Regions from separate parts of the Planomonospora algeriensis genome, predicted to be linked through region 1. Evidence: predicted binding sites of a transcription regulator. Region 1 holds the regulator's gene; the other holds the start of a gene.
The links. Region 1 encodes HrcA, which represses chaperone genes, less so after heat shock. Its sites were predicted from a motif close to TTGGCACTCTCNNNNNGAGAGTGCCAA; they were not measured.

Region 1 (4,410 bases):
GGTCGAGCCGCTCGCCCTCCCGCAGCCGCCGTACGGCCGCGGCGTGGCGTCCCTCCGGCCCGCCGAACGTGAACTCGGGCAGGGCCAGGTCCGCGGGGTCCGCCAGGAAGACGGGAGCGGTCATCGGCCGTTGAACGCGTCCCGCAGGCGCGAGAAGAAGCCCTGCTGGCCGGGGGCGAACTTGCCGGGGGGCCGCTCCTCGCCGCGGAGCCGGGCCAGTTCCTTCAGCAGTTCCTCCTGGGCCGGGTCGAGGCGGGACGGCGTCTCCACGTTCACGTGGATCAGCAGGTCGCCGCGGCCGGTCTCGTTGAGGCGCTGGACGCCCCTGCCGTACAGGGAGATGGTCTGCCCGGACTGGGTCCCGGGCCGCACGTCGATCTCCTCGGCGCCGTCGAGGGTCTCCACGGTCAGGATCGTGCCGAGCGCGGCCGCCGTCATCGGGATCTGCACGGTGCAGTGCAGGTCGTCGCCGCGCCGTTCGAAGATCTCGTGCGGGCGCTCGACGATCTCCAGGAACAGGTCGCCGGGCGGGCCGCCGCCGGGACCGATCTCGCCCTCGCCGGCGAGCTGGATGTGGGTGCCGTCCTCCACTCCGGCCGGGATGCGGACCTTGATGGTGCGCCGGGTGCGGACCCTGCCGTCGCCGGAGCACTCCTGGCAGGGGTGGCGGATGATCGAGCCGAACCCGCCGCACTGGGGGCAGGGGCGGGAGGTCATGACCTGGCCCAGGAAGGAGCGGGTGACCTGGGACACCTCTCCCCGGCCGTTGCACATGTCGCAGGTGTCGGGGTGGGTGCCGGCCGCGGCCCCGGAGCCGGTGCAGACCTCGCAGAGCACGGCGGTGTCGACGGTCAGCTCGCGGGTGGTGCCGAAGGCCGACTCGCTCAGGTCGAGCTCGACCCGGATGGTGGCGTTGCGCCCCCGGCGGGCCCGGGAGCGGGGGCCGCGTCCGCCGCCCCCGGCGGCCGTGCCGAAGAAGGCGTCCATGATGTCGCTGAACGGGAAGCCCGCGCCGAAGCCGCCGGCACCCGCGCCTCCGCCGGCCCCGCCGAACGGGTCGCCGCCCAGGTCGTACATCTGCCGTTTGCCCGGGTCTGACAGCACCTCGTAGGCCTGGGTGATCTCCTTGAACCGCTCCTGGGTCGCGGGATCGGGGTTCACGTCAGGGTGCAGCTCACGGGCCAGCCTGCGGTAAGCCTTCTTGATCTCTTCCGCACTGGCGTCACGGCGCACCCCGAGGGTGCCGTAGTAGTCACTCTTAGCCACTTAGTCGACCTCTTAGGATGCAGCCAGGATCTGGCTGACGTAGCGTGCCACCGCGCGCACCGCGCCCATCGTGACCGGGTAGTCCATTCGTGTCGGTCCCAGCACACCGAGCCGGGCCAGTTGCTTGTCCCCCGAACCGTATCCGGCGGCGACGATCGACGTCCCCTGCAGTCCGGTGTAGGGGTTCTCCGAACCGATCCGCACGGTCAGTGTGGACGGGTCGGAGGTCTCGCCGAGCAGGCGCATCAGCACGACCTGCTCCTCCAGCGCCTCCAGCACGTCGCGCAGGCCGACGGTGAAGTCGGCCCCCGCGAGGTTGGCGGCCCCCGCAAAGACGATCTTCTCCTCCTGGCGCTCCACCAGGGACTCCAGGAGCACCGACAGGACCGTGGCCGCCAGCGGCCGGTCCTCGGCCGGCAGCCGCTCGGGCAGGTCGGCGACCTTGTCCGGGACGCTGGTGAGCCCGCAGCCGTCCAGGCAGGCGTTGAGCACGGCGCGCAGGTGCGCGACCCGGCCCTCGTCCACCACGTCGGGCAGTTCGACCACGCGCTGCTCGACCCGGCCGGTGTTGGTGATGAGCACGAACATCAGGCGGCGCTCGCTCAGCGGGACCAGTTCGACGTGCCGGACCGTGGAGCTGGTCAGCGACGGGTACTGCACCACGGCGACCTGCCGGGTGAGCTGCGCCAGCAGCCGCACGGTGCGCGTCACCACGTCGTCGATGTCCACCGCGCCCGCCAGGAACGTCTCGATGGCCCGGCGCTCGGCCCCCGACAGCGGCTTGACCTGGGAGAGCCGGTCGACGAACAGCCGGTAGCCCTTGTCCGTGGGCACCCGCCCGGCGCTGGTGTGCGGCTGGGCGATGTAGCCCTGCTCCTCCAGCACCGCCATGTCGTTGCGGATCGTCGCGGGCGACACCCCCAGGTTGTGCCGCTCGACCAGAGCCTTGGAGCCCACCGGTTCGTTGGTGGACACGAAGTCCTCGACGATGGCGCGAAGCACCGCGAGCTTGCGGTCATCGACCAACGTGCTCACCTCCCTGCCTGCACCCTGCGCGCCCGAACGGGGAACACCGGATCTGGCACTCGGTGTTCCCGAGTGCCAGTGTACGGCTCCCGCCCGCAGGGTGGGATGACGCGGTCCGCAACCGGGGTCCGCATGGTCGTCAAGTCAACTGCTATTCGGATACAAGCGACAACCTCCACACTTGTCTTATGTCCCACGATTTCGGAAACCCCTCCGGTGGTTTCGTCCCCCCTTCCGGCACCCCCCAGAACCCCGCGCAGCACCCCGCCGCCCAGCCGTACGGCGGCGCCCCCTCCTACGGCTACGCCCCGCCCGGCTACGGCGCCCCGCAGGCACCGCCCCCGAAGGCGAAGGCGGGACCGAGCGTCGGCTGGATCGTCGGCGCCTGGCTGCTCGCGGTGGTCTCCGTGATCGCCGGCATCGCGATCTCCGTCGGCGGCATCCTCAGCTTCGCCAACGACGCCGCGCCCCCGGCCTCCTACGGACCGGGCGAGGTCTTCACCGTCGAGCTGGACCCGGCCGAGAGCCCCGCCCTCTACGTCTCCGCGGCCCAGGGGACCAAGTTCCAGTGCGGTTTCCAGGAGGGGACCCAGGGCCGGCTGGAGAACTCGCTCGTGCAGACGACCGTCACCGGCAGCGACGGGATCCCCTGGGAGCTGGCCTTCCGGATCGGCGTCGACCAGGCGGGCGAGTACAAGCTCGCCTGCTCCGTCGAGGACGGGGGCCAGGCCCGCTTCGGCGTGGGCCGCGAACTGGCCGCCGACGCCCTCGTGGGCGGCGTCGTGGCCCTGTTCCTGATCCCGGGCCTCGGCGTCCTGCTCGCCATCGTCGTGACCATCGTGGTGCTGGTGAAGCGGAGCCGCGCCCGCAAGCTCGCGGCCGCCCCGGCCCCCGTGTGGGGACCGACCGGCCCCTACCGCGGGTGATCGCGGCCCCGCCCCGTCCGCTGCTAGCGTCCCATGCGTCGACACGGACGCAGGAGGGGCGATGTACGAGCGCGACGTGCTGGCGGGCGACTGGCGGCGGCCGGGCAGGGGGACGATCCCGCAGGTCCCGGCGGAGCCCGACCTCGTCGTGGAGGACGCCGAGGGCGGCTTCTGCGGCGCGGTGGTCGCCTGCGACAAGGAGGCCGTCACGCTGGAGGACCGGTTCGGGCGGCGGCGGGTGTTCCCGCTGGAGCCCGCCGCGTTCCTGCTGGAGGGCCGGGTCGTCACCCTGGTGCGGCCCGTCTCCGCTCCGAAGGCCCCCCGGCGCAGCGCCTCCGGCTCCATCGCGGTGGAGGGGCTGCGCGCCCGCGTCGCCCGGGAGAGCCGGATCTACGTCGAGGGCGTGCACGACGCCGCGCTCGTCGAGCGGGTCTGGGGCCACGACCTGCGGGTCGAGGGCGTGGTCGTGGAGTACCTCGAGGGCGTCGACCACCTGCCCGCGATCGTCGAGGAGTTCTCGCCCGGCCCGGGCCGCCGGCTGGGCGTGCTCGTCGACCACCTGGTCGCCGGGTCGAAGGAGAGCCGGATCGCCGAGCGGGTCGCCTCCCCGCACGTGCTGGTCGTCGGCCACCCCTTCGTGGACGTCTGGCAAGCGGTCAAGCCGTCGGCGCTCGGCATCCCCGCCTGGCCGTCCGTGCCCCGCGGCCTGCCGTGGAAGGAGGGCGTCGTCGCCGCCCTGGGCTGGAACCTGGAACCCGGTGACGCCTGGCGCCGGATCCTCGGGGCGGTCGGGACATATGCTGACCTCGAGCCGGAGCTGCTCGGCCCGGTCGAGGAGCTGATCGACTTCGTGACGGCCCCCGACGAGGCCGGCTGATCCCGAAGACCCACCAGGAGGGTCCATGAGCGAGAACCCCGGCGAGCCCCGCTACGGGGCCGAAGGAGACGACCGCACCCGGCCCGGTGAGGGATACGGCCACCAGCCGCCTCCCGCCTCGCCGTACGGCCACGGCGCCCACGGCGGCGGCCACCCCGGACCCCAGCCCCCGCCCTACGACCCGTACGGCCAGGCGGCACCCGGCCCTTACGGTTCCCATGACCCCTACGCCCGGCCCGCGCCCGGCTCCCCCCGAACCGTACGGGCCGTACGACCCGTACGGCCGCTACGGGCAGTACGGGTCGTACGGCCCGC
Region 2 (4,410 bases), on a different contig from region 1:
AGCTGGGCGACCGGTGGGGCTTCGTCAACGTCAACCTCCGCCCGTACTACGCGGAGGGCTCCAAGACGCTGGCCTACGAGATCGCCGAGCAGCTCGGCTGGCGGCTCCCCGATCAGATCATCGTCCCGGTGGCCTCCGGCTCCCAGCTGACGAAGATCGACAAGGGGTTCAAGGAGCTGGTCGCCCTCGGCCTCGTCGAGGACCGGCCGTACAAGATCTTCGCCGCGCAGGCCGAGGGCTGCTCGCCCGTCTCCGCGGCCTACAAGGCCGGCCACGATGTGATCCGCCCGGTCAAGCCGGACACCATCGCCAAGTCGCTGGCGATCGGCAACCCGGCCGACGGTCCGTACGTCCTGGACATCGCCCGGCGCACCGGCGGCGCGGTGGAGGACGTCACGGACGCCGAGATCGTCGACGCGATCAGGCTGCTGGCCCGGACCGAGGGCGTCTTCGCCGAGACCGCGGGCGGCGTCACCGTCGGCGTGCTCCGCAAACTGGTCGCCGAGGGCAGGCTCGACCCCGACGCCGAGACGGTCGTCCTCAACACCGGGGAGGGGCTCAAGACCCTCGACGCGGTGGCCGACCACGCCCGGCCCGCCGCGGTCATCCGGCCGTCCCTTGACGCATTCCGTGCCGCCCTCGCCTGAGAACTCCTGAAAGGTACTGGATTATGAGCGTTTCTGTGCGGATTCCGACGATTCTTCGCACGTACACCAATGGCGCCGCCGAGGTGAGCGGAGAGGGGGCGACCCTGCGGGAGGTTCTGGAGAAGCTCGACGCGGACTTCCCCGGCATCGGCGCCCGGATCCTCGATGAAACGGGCAAGATCCGACGTTTTGTCAACGTTTATGTGGGAGAAGAGGACGTCCGTTTCGCGGACAACCTCGACACCGCCACGCCGTCCGGGGTCCAGGTCTCCGTCATCCCGGCGGTCGCCGGGGGCTGATCCCCTCGGGCCGTCCAGGCCGCTCCGGGCGCCTCTGGCGCCTCCACGACACCCGTACGCCGCTCCGGCCGCGTGCGGGTGTCGTGCTTTGTGGCGCCCGTTCATATCTGAGGCGTGAGGAAATAATGCAATATTGAACCAAGCGGTACAGGGCAAAAGCTTGTTCTCCCACCAAAGGTGCCAGTAAACGGATGATTAGTGGATTGACTCTGTTGCCCTACGGTGTCCCACAGGTATGGTCGAGGACGATCGATGTGGGCGAGGGCTTCGCCGCGGAGATCGAAGGCTTCGCGAGTGGAATGGGCGTGGTCTTCAAGGCCGGTAAGAGGAGTCGGAAGTGGCGCAGGGCACCGTCAAATGGTTCAACGCGGACAAGGGCTACGGCTTCATCGCGGTAGACGGTGGTAAGGATGTTTTCGTCCATTACTCCGCGATCCTGATGGACGGCTATCGTGCGCTCGAGCAAGGCCAGCGGGTCGAGTTCGAGATCACTCAGGGGCAGAAGGGCCCGCAGGCGGAGGCCGTCCGGACCGTCTGAGGCGGTCGGCCGGCGGATTCGCCGGAGACGGCCGGGACTCCCGCGGCAGTGCGGTCCGCGCGGATCCCCCACATGTCGGCCCGGCCCGCCGGATGCTCCGGAGGGCCGGGCCTTCGCGTTCCCGCGCCCGGCCCGTCCGGTGTCGGGTCCGTCCGAGGTGCCGTCCCGCGTGACGGGCGGCCGGAGTGCCGGTGCGAGGGGCCGTCCGCTTGGGCTCCGGTCCCGGGCCGGCGTCTTCGCCCTGGGCGGAGCCCAGCTCAGGGCGGCGTAGCTTGCACTCGACAGGGTAGAGTGCTAAACAGTTCGTTGGCACTCTCTGTTTGAGAGTGCCAACCCTGGATCGAGACGATGGGACCCGCCGAACGGAGTCGCGGGTCCACATGCCGTCGCGGGCGTCGGCTCGATCCGGTGCACGCCACCCTGTGTTTGGGAGGTCTAGCCGTATGGCAGCCAAGATGATCGCGTTTGACGAGGACGCCCGGCGCGGTCTCGAGCGTGGTATGAACCAGCTCGCGGACGCCGTGAAGGTGACCCTCGGCCCCAAGGGCCGTAACGTCGTTCTGGAGAAGAAGTGGGGCGCCCCCACGATCACCAACGACGGTGTCTCCATCGCCAAGGAGATCGAGCTCGAGGACCCGTGGGAGAAGATCGGGGCCGAGCTCGTCAAGGAAGTCGCCAAGAAGACCGACGACGTCGCGGGTGACGGCACCACCACCGCCACCGTGCTCGCCCAGGCGCTGGTCCGCGAGGGCCTGCGCAACGTCGCCGCCGGCGCCAACCCGATGGCCCTGAAGAAGGGCATCGAGGCCGCCGTCGAGCGCGTCTCGGAGGAGCTCTCCAAGCTGGCCAAGGACGTGGAGACGAAGGCGCAGATCGCCTCCACGGCCTCCATCTCCGCGGGCGACCCGCAGATCGGCGAGATGATCGCCGAGGCGATGGACAAGGTCGGCAAGGAAGGCGTCATCACCGTCGAGGAGAGCAACACCTTCGGCCTGGAGCTCGAGCTCACCGAGGGCATGCGCTTCGACAAGGGTTACATCTCGCCCTACTTCGTGACCGACCCGGAGCGTATGGAGGCCGTCCTCGACGACCCGTACATCCTCGTCGTCAACTCCAAGGTCTCCGCCAACAAGGACCTGCTCCCGGTCCTCGACAAGGTCGTGCAGGCCGGCAAGCCGCTGCTGATCATCGCCGAGGACGTCGAGGGCGAGGCCCTGGCCACCCTGGTCGTCAACAAGATCCGCGGCCTGTTCCGCTCGGTCGCCGTCAAGGCCCCGGGCTTCGGTGACCGCCGCAAGGCGATGCTGGGCGACATCGGCGTCCTGACCGGCGCCCAGGTCATCAGCGAGGACCTCGGCCTCAAGCTCGAGTCCACCGCGCTGGAGCAGCTCGGCCGCGCCCGCCAGGTCATCATCACCAAGGACGAGACCACCATCGTCGACGGTGCCGGTGACGCCGAGCAGATCGCCGGCCGGGTCAACCAGATCCGCGCCGAGATCGAGAACACCGACTCCGACTACGACCGCGAGAAGCTCCAGGAGCGCCTCGCCAAGCTGGCCGGCGGCGTCGCCGTCATCAAGGCCGGCGCGGCGACCGAGGTCGAGCTCAAGGAGCGCAAGCACCGCATCGAGGACGCCGTGCGCAACGCCAAGGCGGCCGTCGAGGAGGGCATCGTCCCCGGCGGTGGCGTGGCGCTGCTGCAGGCCGGCGCCAAGGCGTTCGACAAGCTCGAGCTGCTCGGTGACGAGGCCACCGGCGCCGCGATCGTCCGCAAGGCGCTCGAGGAGCCGCTGAAGCAGATCGCCGTCAACGCCGGCCTCGAGGGCGGCGTCGTGGTGGAGAAGGTGCGCAACCTCACCCCGGGTGAGGGCCTGAACGCCGCCACCGGCGACTACGTCAACATGTTCGAGTCGGGCATCATCGACCCGGCCAAGGTGACCCGTTCCGCGCTGCAGAACGCGGCGTCCATCGCGGCGCTGTTCCTCACCACCGAGGCCGTCATCGCTGAGAAGCCCGAGAAGAACCCCGCTCCGGCCGGCGGCATGCCGGGCGGCGGCGACATGGACTTCTAGTCCGGCGCCTGCTCGAAGAAGAGGCCGGTCCCGCACGGGACCGGCCCTTTCCTTTTCCCGCCCCTTCCCGCACGTCCCGGCTTGCGTTCCGCACGGCTCGGTCTGAGTCCCGTGCGCCCGGCTCGCGTCCCGCGATCCGCCAGGGGCGGACCGGGCCCGCGCCGGGGGCGGACCGGGGCAGGGCAGGGGACGGGCCGGAGACCCGGGCGAGGTCACGTCAGAGGCTTGACCCAGCGAGCCCACTGCGGCTGGGGTGCGTAGCCGGCGGCGCTCCAGGCGTGGTGGGCGAGCTCGTTGTCGTGCAGGACCATCGCGTCGGCCCGGAAGGCACCGAACGCCGCGAAGCGCTCCTCGGCCGCCCGGATCAGCGCGCTCCCGACGCCCTGCCGCCGCCGGGCGGGAGCCACCGCCAGCCGGTAGAGATGGGCCCGCCAGCCGTCCCACCCCGCGATCAGCGTGCCGGCCGTCTCCCCGTCCACCTCGGCGATGAGCACGGCCTCGGGGTCGCGCTCGATGAGCGCCGTGACCTTGGCCGGGTCGTCGTGCCGGTCCGTCCCCTCCGCGGCCACGCGCCAGAAGGCCAGCAGCGCCTCCACGTCCTCGATCCGCCCGTACCGGATGGTCACGTCCATGGCCGGGAAGTTACCAGCCCCGGTGAGGTCGCCGGTCAGCCGGTCAGCTGGGGCGGCAGATCCCTGGCGTGCAGCACCGTCAGGGACGTGACCGCGCGGGTCAGCACCACGTACAGCCTGGCCAGGCCCCGGGGTTCGGCCTCCACGATGTCGGCCGGCTCGACCACGATGACGTGGTCGTACTCCAGGCCCTTGGCCAGGCCGGCGGGCACGACCAGGAGG

Region 2: a site for HrcA is predicted at 1,791-1,817, ahead of groL (chaperonin GroEL). Genes of this name have one in related genera too.

Annotation. Positions count from the first base shown of each region.
Region 1 is NZ_CDRNDK010000001.1:21,680-26,089, reverse strand. Features, by position in the region: gene ACWJ6R_RS00110 (16S rRNA (uracil(1498)-N(3))-methyltransferase) at 1-124, opposite strand, end outside; gene dnaJ (molecular chaperone DnaJ) at 121-1,266, opposite strand; gene hrcA (heat-inducible transcriptional repressor HrcA) at 1,279-2,292, opposite strand; gene ACWJ6R_RS00095 (hypothetical protein) at 2,481-3,218, shown strand; gene ACWJ6R_RS00090 (DUF3097 domain-containing protein) at 3,280-4,095, shown strand; gene ACWJ6R_RS00085 (DUF4870 domain-containing protein) at 4,314-4,410, shown strand, end outside.
Region 2 is NZ_CDRNDK010000073.1:6,172-10,581, reverse strand. Features, by position in the region: partial or broken gene thrC (threonine synthase) at 1-647, shown strand, start outside; gene ACWJ6R_RS10925 (MoaD/ThiS family protein) at 671-946, shown strand; gene ACWJ6R_RS10920 (cold-shock protein) at 1,284-1,484, shown strand; gene groL (chaperonin GroEL) at 1,928-3,556, shown strand; gene ACWJ6R_RS10910 (GNAT family N-acetyltransferase) at 3,769-4,188, opposite strand; gene ACWJ6R_RS10905 (HelD family protein) at 4,224-4,410, opposite strand, start outside.